Regions from separate parts of the Arthrobacter sp. zg-Y1219 genome, predicted to be linked through region 1. Evidence: riboswitches for the same ligand, from Rfam matches in the RefSeq annotation. Region 1 holds a riboswitch; the other holds the start of a gene.
What was found. Region 1 has a riboswitch for cyclic di-AMP ahead of QNO00_RS00045 (LysM peptidoglycan-binding domain-containing protein). Riboswitches for the same ligand answer to the same signal wherever they lie in the genome.
Positions count from the first base shown of each region.

Region 2: another riboswitch for cyclic di-AMP. It lies ahead of QNO00_RS16300 (NlpC/P60 family protein); the one in region 1 lies ahead of QNO00_RS00045 (LysM peptidoglycan-binding domain-containing protein).

Region 1 covers NZ_JASKLY010000001.1:6,639-12,413, reverse strand. The annotation lists gene QNO00_RS00055 (response regulator) at 1-93, shown strand, start outside; gene QNO00_RS00050 (LbetaH domain-containing protein) at 369-980, shown strand; cyclic di-AMP (ydaO/yuaA leader) riboswitch at 1,160-1,306, shown strand; gene QNO00_RS00045 (LysM peptidoglycan-binding domain-containing protein) at 1,310-2,170, shown strand; gene QNO00_RS00040 (hypothetical protein) at 2,349-2,942, opposite strand; gene QNO00_RS00035 (sensor histidine kinase) at 2,998-3,834, opposite strand; gene QNO00_RS00030 (hypothetical protein) at 3,765-4,295, opposite strand; gene QNO00_RS00025 (response regulator transcription factor) at 4,424-5,092, opposite strand; gene QNO00_RS00020 (FUSC family protein) at 5,233-5,775, opposite strand, start outside.
Region 2 covers NZ_JASKLY010000021.1:93,453-99,227, forward strand. The annotation lists gene QNO00_RS16275 (molybdopterin molybdotransferase MoeA) at 1-526, opposite strand, end outside; gene QNO00_RS16280 (DUF6457 domain-containing protein) at 516-806, opposite strand; gene mobA (molybdenum cofactor guanylyltransferase) at 807-1,613, opposite strand; gene QNO00_RS16290 (HNH endonuclease) at 1,613-2,113, opposite strand; gene QNO00_RS16295 (NlpC/P60 family protein) at 2,368-3,204, opposite strand; gene QNO00_RS16300 (NlpC/P60 family protein) at 3,238-4,107, opposite strand; cyclic di-AMP (ydaO/yuaA leader) riboswitch at 4,111-4,273, opposite strand; gene QNO00_RS16305 (M23 family metallopeptidase) at 4,394-5,167, opposite strand; cyclic di-AMP (ydaO/yuaA leader) riboswitch at 5,170-5,381, opposite strand; gene QNO00_RS16310 (iron-dependent transcriptional repressor DtxR) at 5,447-5,775, opposite strand, start outside.

The sequences.
Region 1 (5,775 bases):
CATATTGGCAACATCTTCGCGAAGCTGGGACTTTCGCCGCTGGACAACGGGCACCGTCGGGTCCTGGCTGCCCTGGCGTATCTGCGGTCCTAGCCTGCCTGCCGTCCCGGAGCATCACCTAATGAAGTCGCCAAGAAGGGAATTCGCCGGGACCAGGTTGCTTTCACCGGGGATGATTTTTCGTGTCTTTTCACGCCTTTTGTTTCCGTCGGCACCGAACCGGCCCGCCGAGCGGCCGACTACCGCGCCGCCGGGCGTTCTGCCGCCGCAGCACCCGGGCAGCACCCGGGCAAGGACGGTAGGCTAAGAGTGCTCCCGGCGAGTTGATATATTGCGATCCGGCCAGATCACGAAAGAAGAGAAGAATTATGCCAGCGCCTCAGCGAACCGATGCCGACAGCATTCGCCAGGATTTAGGATTCCTCACCGTCGCGGAAGTTCTGCAGCTGTGCGCTACCCAGCAGATACTTGATCCGTCATCGACCTTGATTTCACGAAGAGCTCAGCTCGGCGAAGGCAATGTGCTGTATCCCGGAGTGGTTATCCAGGTGGATGACCAGAGTTCCTGCGTTATCGGACACCGGAATATTTTCTATCCCGGCACCTTCCTCACCGCCGCGCACGGCGGAATGCTCCTCCTCGGCTCCGAAATCACGCTGGGGCCCGGCGGAGTCCAGCTCAAGGCGGGCCGGACCCATGCCGTGGCAGTGGGCGACGGCGCACGGCTGGGCAACGGCCCCGTGGTGACCGGCCGGTCGGTGCTTGGCACCGGCTCACAGATCGTGGGTGCCGTCGAAGCTGATTCAGTGGTTCTCGCCGACGGCGGAGACTTCCGCTCAAATCCGGCGGAGAAGCGCGGTGCTGTCCTTAGGGGAACGGGACTCGCTCGCGGACTGAGGCTCGCTCCCGGCGAACTGGTTCAGGGCTTTGGCGACTTCGCGACAGCCGACGTCGTACGCCAGACCGATTCGCCCGCCTGATCCCTCCGGCCCAGGCAGCTGCGGCCTGCAATTACCGAGAGGCGGCACCCAGGCGAAAATGCGAGCTCCGTTACTAAATAGTTACCTTTGCGTAATCGTCTTGTAGCGTAGTGGTCGTGCCGTTATCTGAAGCGGCTCCCTTGGCTTGTTACCTAGCTCTGCCGCTGGTCAAGGTCCACAGATATAAACACTTCGGCAGAGGCGGGGGAACCATAAACGGGTTCCTTTGAATCCTTGGGGTTAAGTCAGCCGAAGGTTTCTTTAGCTGACCGGGTGACTCCCATCCGCATCCGACAGCTCACCTCGCAGGTATCGGGAGAGGTAACTCATTGTCTTTCAATAACACTCGTGGACGCCACCGTGCCAACAACGCCGGGCTCCTGGCCGCAGTTGCTAACGCCACCAACGGCAAAGCACGCACCATCGGCAGCGCCGCTGCCGTCATGGCCGCAGGCTCCACTCTGCTGCTCGGCATGGCCGCTCCGGCCTCGGCCGGCGTCATCGCCAACGACTCAGCCGAGTCCTACAGCGCACCGGCCCCTGTAGCCGCACCCGCCGCTGTAACCGCTCCCGTTGAGGCCCCGGCATCTGCAGGATCCACTCACGTTGTTCAGTCCGGCGATACGCTCAGCAAGATTGCTGCAACGTACGGCGTCAACCTGAACGACATCCTGGCGCAGAACGGCCTTGCGCTGGACTCCATCATCTACCCCGGTGATGTCATCACCTACGCCGGTGGCGCCGCCGCAGCTCCTGTTGCCGCTCCTGTTGTTGCCGCTGCTCCGGCCCCCGCGGCCGAGCCTGCTGCAGCCGACTTCAGCAGCATCAGCACCCAGGCGTCCGCCGTGACTCCTGCTGCCGTAACCGGCACCAACCAGATCATGCTTGCATCCGCTCAGTCCCAGATGGGCGCCATGCAGGACTGCACCGTCCTGGTTGAGGTTGCCCTCCGGGCAGCCGGCCACTCGGTTGGCGACCTGTCCCCCGCGCAGCTTGCTGCCTACGGAACCCCGGTCACTGACCCGCAGCCCGGCGACATCGCCTTCTACGCCGACGGCGGCATGGGCTTTGCCCACATTGCCATCTACACCGGCAACGGACAGGCCATCCACAGCGGATGGAACGGCAACCAGACCGTTGAGCAGAGCGCTAACGTCGGCTCCGGCGCCGTCTACTACCGCGTAGCGTAATTTCGCAGTAGCAATCCCGCCGGAGGGCGGGAAGTGAACGGCTCGTCCTCCGGCAGCTCCACCAAAAACACCCGGCCCTTTGGCCGGGTGTTTTTGCGTGTCCGGGTGTTCTGTCCAGACGTTCTGTCCGGACGTTCTGTCCGGACGTTCCGTTTCCGGTGTCCCGTGTCGGACTGCCTTAGGTGGTCGGGGCGTCCTGCTCAGTGTTGTCCTGAGTTTCAGCGTCGTCCTGAGGTTTCGGCTCCTTGCCGGAAGCATCGTCGCCGGCGGGGCCGTCGCCGTCGTCAGCAGGACCGTCGCCATCGCCTCGGATTTTGTCTCCGTCTTCGGCAGGACCGTTCCCAGGCTCGTCTCCGTCGCCCGGAATCCCGTCGTCGCCTCTGTGGTGATGCTTATGGGGGCGCCCGTCCCCATCGGTATCGGCTTCGGTTTCGGCTTCGCCGTCGGCCTCTGCGTTGGCGTCTGCGTCTGCGTCCTCGTCGTCGAGTTGCGGACGGCTCTCGGACCGGGTGTCCTGGTCCTCAGCGCTTCGGTCCTCGGCGTCCTGGTCCTCGGCGCCCTGTTTGTCCGTGTCCTGCTCCCGCTGGACTTCCTGCTCGGTAACCGAGGCCTGTTCCTGGTCCCCTGAGGTATCCGCGGTGGCCACGCCGGCAAAAAAGGAGCCGACCAGCAGCGCCAGACCGCCGACGACGCCGAGTATCCACCCAAGTGGCCCTCTGGCCTTGTCCCGGAGAACCGTGGTCTTGTCCCGGAAAACCATCGTAATCTTCACCTCCGAAAGTGGTTTGCTGACGCTTCCATTTTCGAATCAGATTCTTCGAGGATTCTTAGTTCCGCTCCCGCAGTCCGCGCAGCCTCCCCCACCTGGTCCGCCGCCCGCGCCTGCTGTTATCGAGCGGCAGCCGGACTTCCACGACGCCGCCGGAAGCTTCGGTGTTACCGGCACGTTCGCCTGCGCCGGCCGGCAAAGCACGGACGCTGCCGCCGTATCGGGCGGCAATCTCCGCAACCAGTGCCAGCCCGAGCCCATAGTGCCGCGGCTGCGCTGAGGAGCCGTCCCCGCCCTTTGAGCCTTCGGAATCATCGCCGGCTCCCTGCCGGTCCCGGCTCCGCGCCGATGCAAACCGCTCAAAGGCATGCCGGCTGAAGCCGGGCGGAAAACCGGGGCCGTCGTCGGACACCCGAATCACAGCCTCCCCGCTGTCGCTCCGAACCGAAAACCGCACGACTGATCGGCCGTAGTCCAAAGCGTTGGCCCCCAGCGCCGTAAAGACTCGCTGCAGGGCGAACTGCCCGCCAAGGACTGTCACTTCCGGGGCCGGCGCATCGAACTCCAGCGTCAGGTTCCGCCTCCGCGCCTCCGGCTCCAGGGAGCCGACGGCGGACCGGGCCAGTGCAACCAGGTTGACGGGTTCCGCCGGACCGGACTGCCGCGGATCTGCCGCCATCAGCAGGTCTTCGAGGATGCCTGTCAGCACCTTGGTGTCGGCGACGACGTCGTCCGCTGCCTGCAGAGCCTCCGGGGCAGGCGCCGAGCCGGCCGGGTCAGCCGCCAGCCGCCGCCGAAGCAACTGTGTCCGTGTGCTCAGCAGCGTCAGCGGTGTGCGCAGTTCATGGCTGGCATCAGCGACAAACCGGCGCTGCAGGGCCAGTGCCTCGGCCATTGGACGCATCGCCGCTCGCGCAGCCAGCGCTGAGACGGCTCCGGCCGCAAGGCCCGCCGCCGCGACGGAAACCGCCAGTGCCAGCACCTCGCACGCAGCTGTTCGGTGGCATCATGTGTGTCAACGGCAGCCTGGACAACGTCTCCGCGGCGCTCGACCGTCAGGACCTCATAGGTGCGGCTCCCTGCCGCAACCGTGTCCCTGCGATCCTGGCCGGTAGCGGCCACTTGGGCCAGCGACTGCGTGTCCGGAAGCCCGGAGGGCATGTTGCGGGACACGACCAGCCGACCGTCGTCGTACACGGCGAGGAACACGTCCAGCGGCGCCTCCCGGGGCGAATCAAACTCCACCGCTGATGCCAGGGTCTGCTCCGCCGCCTCGCGCGTCTGGGTGGCCACCAATCCGTAGACCAGGGTGCCGGCCAGGCCCAGCAGCACCACGACCAGCGCAGTGAACTGCACGGCGAGACGCAGGGACGCCCGGCTTAATTCACTTTGCTCCCGGCTGGCCCGGCCAGCCCGACCAGCCCGACTGACCCGACCGGCCCGGTCGCCTTTCACGGCCACCTCATGTCCGCGTCATCTCCGCTTCATGTCCGGGCACCGAGCCGGTAACCGATGCCGCGCACGGTCAGCACGATTCCCTTGCCCAACTTGCGCCGAAGATAATGCACATACGTATCCACGACGCCGTCGTCATCCGCGTCCGGAAAGACAGCATCCAGGAGGTCAACGCGGGGAAAGACCTGTCCCGGGCGCCGGGCCAGGTGCTCCAGCAGTGCACCCTCCCGGTCCGAAAGCACCACCACCTCGCCCGTGTCGGTCGTGACGGTGCGGCCGGTGGTGTCCAGGACTCCCCCAGGCACCGGCAGGACCGGGGTCAGCGCCGCGCTCCTGCGCCGCAGCGCGCGCAGGCGCGCCAGCAGCTCATCGACGTCAAAGGGTTTGGCGAGATAGTCTTCGGCGCCCCGGTCCAGCCCTTCCACCCGGTCGGCGGGATTTCCCAGCGCCGAAAGCACCAGTGCCGGTGTGAGCACGCCGCGGCTGCGCAGCCGGGTCAGGACGTCCAGGCCTTCAACGCCGGGCAATCCTCGGTCCAGCAGCAGGACATCGAAGGAATGTGTCAGACCCTCGTGGAGGGCGCGCTGCCCGTCAAAGGCCAGGGTCACCTGGTAGCCCTCCGACTTCAGGAGCTCCGCCAGCATGCCTGCCAGGCTGCGGTCATCTTCCACGACTAGGATCCGGGGAGGCTCCGTCATCCCGGAAGTCTAGCCGCGGTCCCATCGAAACACCCGGCTGCGGAACCCGGTTCGGCCCGCTGCGGGCCAAATCAACGATCGGGCATCCGGGAACCGGGTTGCTCGAGAGACTTGGTTGCTCGAGAGACATGGTTGCTCAGCTAACGGGTTGCCGCCAGCCGCATTCGGGTCATCCACTTCGCACCGTTCCCGGTGGTCAGCGCGATCACGACGACGGCAACCAGTGCTCCGATGGTGGTTTCCACCGCCCGGTCAACGGTCAGGTCCCACGCCGGCTGCGTGGAGACGAATCCCGTCATCAGCAGGGCCACCGGAGTCAGGAACACCATGGCAAGGCCGTAGTGCCGGATCACGTAAATCTCACCGCCGAGCTGCAGGAGCGCCAGGAGAATCGCCAACTGCACGGGCGACCAGTCCGGCTGCAGCAGCAGGGCCGAGAGCAACACCCCGGCATAGGTCCCGAGGATGAAGTGTCCGGCCCGGGCCGGGGCATCGGCCGCATCCGCTGCGGCAATCGGCGCACAGGCGGCGAGCATCGCCCAGTAGCTGTGCCCGGGACCGAGGACCAGGGCCAAGGAACCCGCCGCAGCTACCGCGGCCACATACCGTCCCGAGTGCACCCAGATGCCGGCCCAATCCGGGGCCGGGGCTGATTGCCGCTCAAGCCGGGGCGTGTGCGTCCT
Region 2 (5,775 bases), on a different contig from region 1:
TCAGCCGGGTGCCGCGCCGGATCGTGACTTCGCCTGCGGCTGCTTCCTCTCCCGCGGGCCGGATGTGTTCGCCGGCCCGGGGTTCTTCCCCGCGGGCATCGTCGCTGAGGGCGAGCACCGGGTTGTCGCCGCCGGTGAGCACGCCGCTTTCGGAGCGCAGCACGCTGTGGGCGCCCAGCGGGATCATGCCGCCCGTCAGGATGGCAACGGCCTGGCCCGGCTGCAGCGGGCGGCGTCCGGACTCCTTGTGGATCTGCCACCGCTCCGTTTTCGGCTCCTGATGTGACACCAGCTGCCACGGCGGCGGACCGGAGACGGCCCAGCCGTCCATCGCCGACGACGCATAATGCGGAATGGGCTGCAAGGCGGTTACGTCCTCGGCGAGGACCTGGCCCAGGGCCTCGGCCAGGGGCACAGTTTCATAGGGCAGCGGGCGGCCCGCTGAGAATGCCAAGCTGCGCGCCTGCTCCCAGGGCGCGTTGGGCTGAAGCGGGAGTATTACGGGGGTGGAATTGTCAGTTGTCATTGGAGTCTCCGGTTTCACCGTAGTTTTTGCATTCACGGGCAGCCGCGCGCATCGCTGCGCCCATGGCGACGTCGTCGTCCGCCTGTCCGCTGCCTGCCGCCAGCCCTGCAGCAAATCCGGCCACAAACGTGGTCAGGGGTGCGGCGGGCCGGACCACCGAGTGAGCCGCGTCTGAGGCCAGCTGCAACACTGCGCCGATATCCACGGCGGTTCCCTCCAGCTCCAAGGCGGTCAGCAGCCTGCCGCACCACGCTTCGAGTTGTTCTTCCTGGCTTGCCATTTACTGCTCCTCTGCTGGCGTTCGCTCGGACGCTGCGGACGCTTCCACGTTACCGGCGCGCCCGGTTCCCACCGACCAGCGCCGGGCATCCTCCCACGTATCAATATCCGCCGTGCTGTGGGCGGGCACCGCAACGCCCCTCCATTGCACCTTAGCAAGGAGCCTCCTCATCGAGAGGTTTTCCAAGCCGCCAGGCCTGTCGGGCTGGTGCACCGCAGCTCCCAGGTGAGCGGTCCGGTACAGGGCCGCCAGCGGCTGCGCCCTGCCGGTTTCATCAAGCGCCAGCAGCGATTCATACCGGTCCACGCGTCCCGGCGCAACCTCCGCTTCGGTGCTCCGGGCGGCGGCCAGGAGCGCCGCGACGGCCCGGGAGATGAACGGCATGTCGCAGGCCAGGACCAGCGTCCAGCCCGGTTGCAGGTGCCCTGCGTGACTGTCCCGTTCCGCCAGCGCTGTCCAGGCAGCCGCCAGGGCTGCCGCCGGCCCGGAGAACGGCGGATCTTCCCGGACCAGCAGCGCGGCACCATGTCCGGACTCCTCCACGACTGCGGACAAGGACGGCGGACCGGCAACGGCGCAGGCGCACGCCCCCGCCGCAGCGTCCAGTGCGGCCGCCAGCAGCGTCCGGCCGGAGGCCTGCAGCAGTGCCTTTGGTGTTCCGTCCAGCCGCGAGGAGCGCCCGCCGGCCAAGATAACGGCGTTGAAGCGCGGACGGTCACCGGTGCGGGAAAGGTCCTCCGAGCTGGAAAGCTCTTTCGAGCGGGGAGAATTGTTGCAGCGGGAAGAGCCGCCGCGCGGCAGGGGCATCACGCGGCGGTGCCGGCGTCAAGGAACTCGTCCCACTGCGGTGCCGGGCGTTCGAGTTCACGGATTTGCCAGCGCGCTCCGCGCGGCGGCTGGGGAAGGAAGCGCAGCTGCCAGCCCAGCTGGTTCAGGGTCCGGTCCCCCTTGGCGTTGTTGCAGCGCAGGCAGCACGCGACCATGTTCTCCCAGCTGTCGCCCCCTCCGCGGGACTTGGGCAGGACGTGATCGACTGTCGAAGCGGCCTTGCCGCAGTAGGCGCACTGATGTCCGTCGCGGCGCAGTACGCCCCGCCGGGTGGCTGACGTGCCTTCCCGATACGGAATCTTCACGTATCGATGCAGCAGGATGACCGACGGGCGGGGAAGGATCTCGGTGGGGCCCACCACGGGATCGCCGCTTTCCGCGACAACACTGGCCTTCCCGGACAGCACCAGTACCAGTGCCCGGCGGAAGGTCACCACGGCCAGCGGCTCGTAGCCGGCATTCAGGACGAGAGTGCGCATGCACATTCCTCTCGCATGCCCGTCGGCGGTGCCAGCCCGTCGGCGGAGGACGGTACTTCGGATGATCTATGGAAAAGAGTATGCCCCGATCCGGATCTTGGCCATTTTTCTGCGGCGGCCAGGAGTCAAAGCGGCGGCACTCAGTTAAAGGCACTCAGTTAATAAAGGCACTCGGTTAAAAGAGTCAAGGGCCCTTCCCGCGGGAAGAGCCCTTGATCACCGGTCAGAACCGGCGGAAATGCAGTGGTGCGGTCCTAGCCGACCCGGATGTAAACTCCGCCGGAGCCCAGCTCAGCCGGCGCAACAACGGTGGAACCACCGTTGTATCCGCCGTGGATGGCCTGGCCGTTGCCAATGTAGACAGCAATGTGAGCCATGCCCATGCCGCCGTCGGCGTAGTAGATCAGGTCGCCGGCAACGGCCTGCGAAGCGCTGACGGTGCTGCCCAGGGACAGGTAGCCGGCGGGCCAGTCGTGGAAGCTGATGCCTGCTGCAGCCAGCGAATTGGTTACCAGCATGGTGCAGTCCTGCGAGACGCCCAGCTGTGCGTAGGCGGCCGCTGCGATAATCGCTGCGGTGCCCGACGACGCAGCAGGGGCTTCCTGCCGGGCGGGAGCAGCCACAGCCGGAGCAGCCGCACCCGCGGCCGGCACGGCTGCGAGTGCTTCACCCGGCTGGGCTGCGAGTGCTTCACCCGGCGCGGCTGCGGGTGCTTCACCCGGCGCGGCTGCGTCCAGCGTTGCCGCCGGCCGGGCCTGAACGGCAACCTGGGCCTGCGGCGCAGGCTCGGGGGCCACGATGACGCCGGCCACTGCCGGTCGGTCAAAGTTCACCGTTGCGGTTTCCGGAACTGTCAGCGGAGCAGCCGAGGACAGGTCCAGGGTGCTGGTCTGGACGTCGCGGACCAGGTCTGATCCGGAAGCATTGGCGGCGACGCCGGTGCTCAGGACAAGTCCCGAGGCGGCGACGACGACAGCGGCCTGGCGTCCGACAGTTCCCGCGTTGGCGGTCATTGCCTGGGCCAGCGCGGTCAGCGGTGCGGTACGTTTCACCGGCGCCCGATGGCGGGCGCGCTCAGTTGTCGATGTCATGCGGCTGCGATCTCCGTTAGGTGACAACTGGGCTTAGCTGACGCGGACGAAGCTTGCGCCGCCGAGGTAGGACAGCGGGTGCAGCACGGTGTTCATGCCGTCGAAGCCGCCGCTGATGACCTGGCCGTTGCCGACGTAGATCGCTACGTGGCCGGAAGTGATGACGAGGTCACCGGGCTGGGGAGAGCCGACAACCGAGCCGTAGGCGTAGAACTGTGCCGGTGCAAGGTCTCCCACGGACTTACCGATGGAACGAAGCGCCTTCTCAACCATGGCGGTGCAGTCCTGCGCAACGCCGATCTGGCTGTAGGCGGAGGCCACGAGGGCCGCGCCTGCTCCGCTAGAGGCGACGGGGGCCGGAGCCGGCGTCGCTGCTGCGGGGGCGGCCTGGCCGGCGGAAGGTGCCGCAGCGGGGGCTGCGGCTGCCGGGGCTGAGGCTGCAGAGGCTGCGACTGCCGGGGCTGCGTAGGCCTTGGTGCTCGCGGCGACCTGCTGGGCCTGAAGGGCGGCAGCCTGCTTTGCCTGCGCTGCTGCCTGCTCCTGTGCAACAACTGCGGCTGCGGCGGCGGCTTCTTCTGCTGCAACCTGCGCGCGGTAGTCGGCTCCGGAAACCGAGGAAACGGATTCCAGCGTTGCCAGTTCAAACGGCGCCTGCGCGGAAACCGAAACGGCTCCGGTGGAGGTCACGACGCTCAGCGGCGTGGCTTCCAGTGCCTGGCGATCGGTGTTGGCGGCTGCCTGGGCGGGAAGGCCCGCGGCCAGTACGAGGCCGGAAGCGGCGACGACGACTGCGGCCTGGCGGCCAATGGTTCCAGCGTTGGAGGTAACGGCCCGGGATAGTGCTGAAATTGGGCTCGTCTGGGTGGTGGCCGCGCGACGACGGCCATGAGCTACTGATGACACAAGTTTGCCTCTCCCAATGCCTACGAGGTGAGCTGTCGGATTCGGATGGGAGTCACCCGGTTGCTGGACCGCCAGGCCCGTGCAACTTAACCCCTAGGGTTTCTTGCGAAACCCGAATGTGGTTCCCCCGCCTCTGCCATGCGATGTTGCGAACGGATCTCAAACAGTGGCAGAGCTCGGCGATCTGTTCGAGAGTGCCCGATCTTTGGCCGATCGGGCACGAGGAAGAGCGTACAACAACATTTGACCAATGTCACGTTCCGGTCACGGAATGGTTTACCTGCGGTTACAGCCAGCCCAACGGGTCCACTACGTCGCCGTTAACCATGACCTCAAAGTGCAGGTGGCAGCCGGTGGACGCGCCCGTGGTGCCGCTGGCACCCACCAGGTCTCCGCGCTCCACCGTGGCGCCAACGCCAACCGCAAGGTTGGACATGTGGTTGTAGGTGGTCTCCACGCCGTTGCCGTGGTCCACGACGACGCGGTTTCCGCCGCCGCCGCCGTGCCAGCCGGCAAAGGTCACCGTTCCGGAGGCAGCGGCCGTAACATCGGTGCCGCAGGCCGCGGCGAAGTCCTGGCCGCGGTGCAGTTCGCCGGCGCTGCCGGTGATGGGGCTGACCCGGTAGCCGAACCCTGAGGTCTGAACCAGATCCGAGGCCAGCGGTGTGGCCAGGGTCCCCTTGGCAGCGCCCGCGGCAACTTCGCTGCCCGCAGCCACGACGACCTGGCGCAGCTTCGCATCCGGATCGGACTTGCTGGTCAGCGCGGCGCGTTCGAACTCAACGGTTGCATTGGGGTCAGCGGAAACCACCACTGCTTCCTCAACGGCTGCGGTCTGCATCTCTTCGATCGGCTCAGGGACCGCTGCAGTAGTGGGGAGGGCGACGGTAAGGATCAGGCCCGACGTCGCGGCGGTGATGGCAACTTTCTGGGCTGCACCACCGAAGGAGCTGGGTTTTGTTTCGGCCCGGCGGCGGCCCGATGGTTGGCCGTTCCGTGGGCGCGGGGCCGTAACCGGAGCGGACGCGCGGCGCCTGCCCGGGGCAGCATGCTTCGACAAGGTATACCTCTCTCATATGCCTGCGAAGTTAGCTGTCGGATTCGAGTAGAGAATACTCGGCCCCCACTCACCACAGGCCGCGGCGTACGCGGCGGTGTGCTGATGCTGGAGGCTTCACCCCAAGGCAGCTGTGGCTGCCAGTTGATGGGTCCTCCGCCCCTGCCTGAACGGTATGCAATTCCGGGCCAGTGGCAGGGTTCGGCGTAAGGCCCGGATAACGGTGTTATTTCAACGTCAGTTAGTCACTATAGGGGAAGCCCGACAAAAGAGACCATTCCGTTATCCTGCTGTGGACACAAAGACGTGCGCGGCCACCTCTGGAGGCAGTTCCAGGGCACCTTCGATGCCGGGAACGCGCACGGAGATGTAACCCGCCACGACCTCCGCCGTCAGCTCGGCGCCGGGGCGCAATCCGGCCTCGTCCAGCTGGGTCAGCAGTTCCGGCTCCACCTGCACCGGCTCCGCCAAGCGGACCAGCTTCAGCTTGGTTCCGGGATCGGCGGCAGCCACGGCCGCCACGAGGTTGGTGACTCCGTGGTGAAAGAGTTCAGCAGGCACGCCGCCGATCTGTTCGAGCCCGGGAATCGGGTTGCCGTACGGCGACTCGC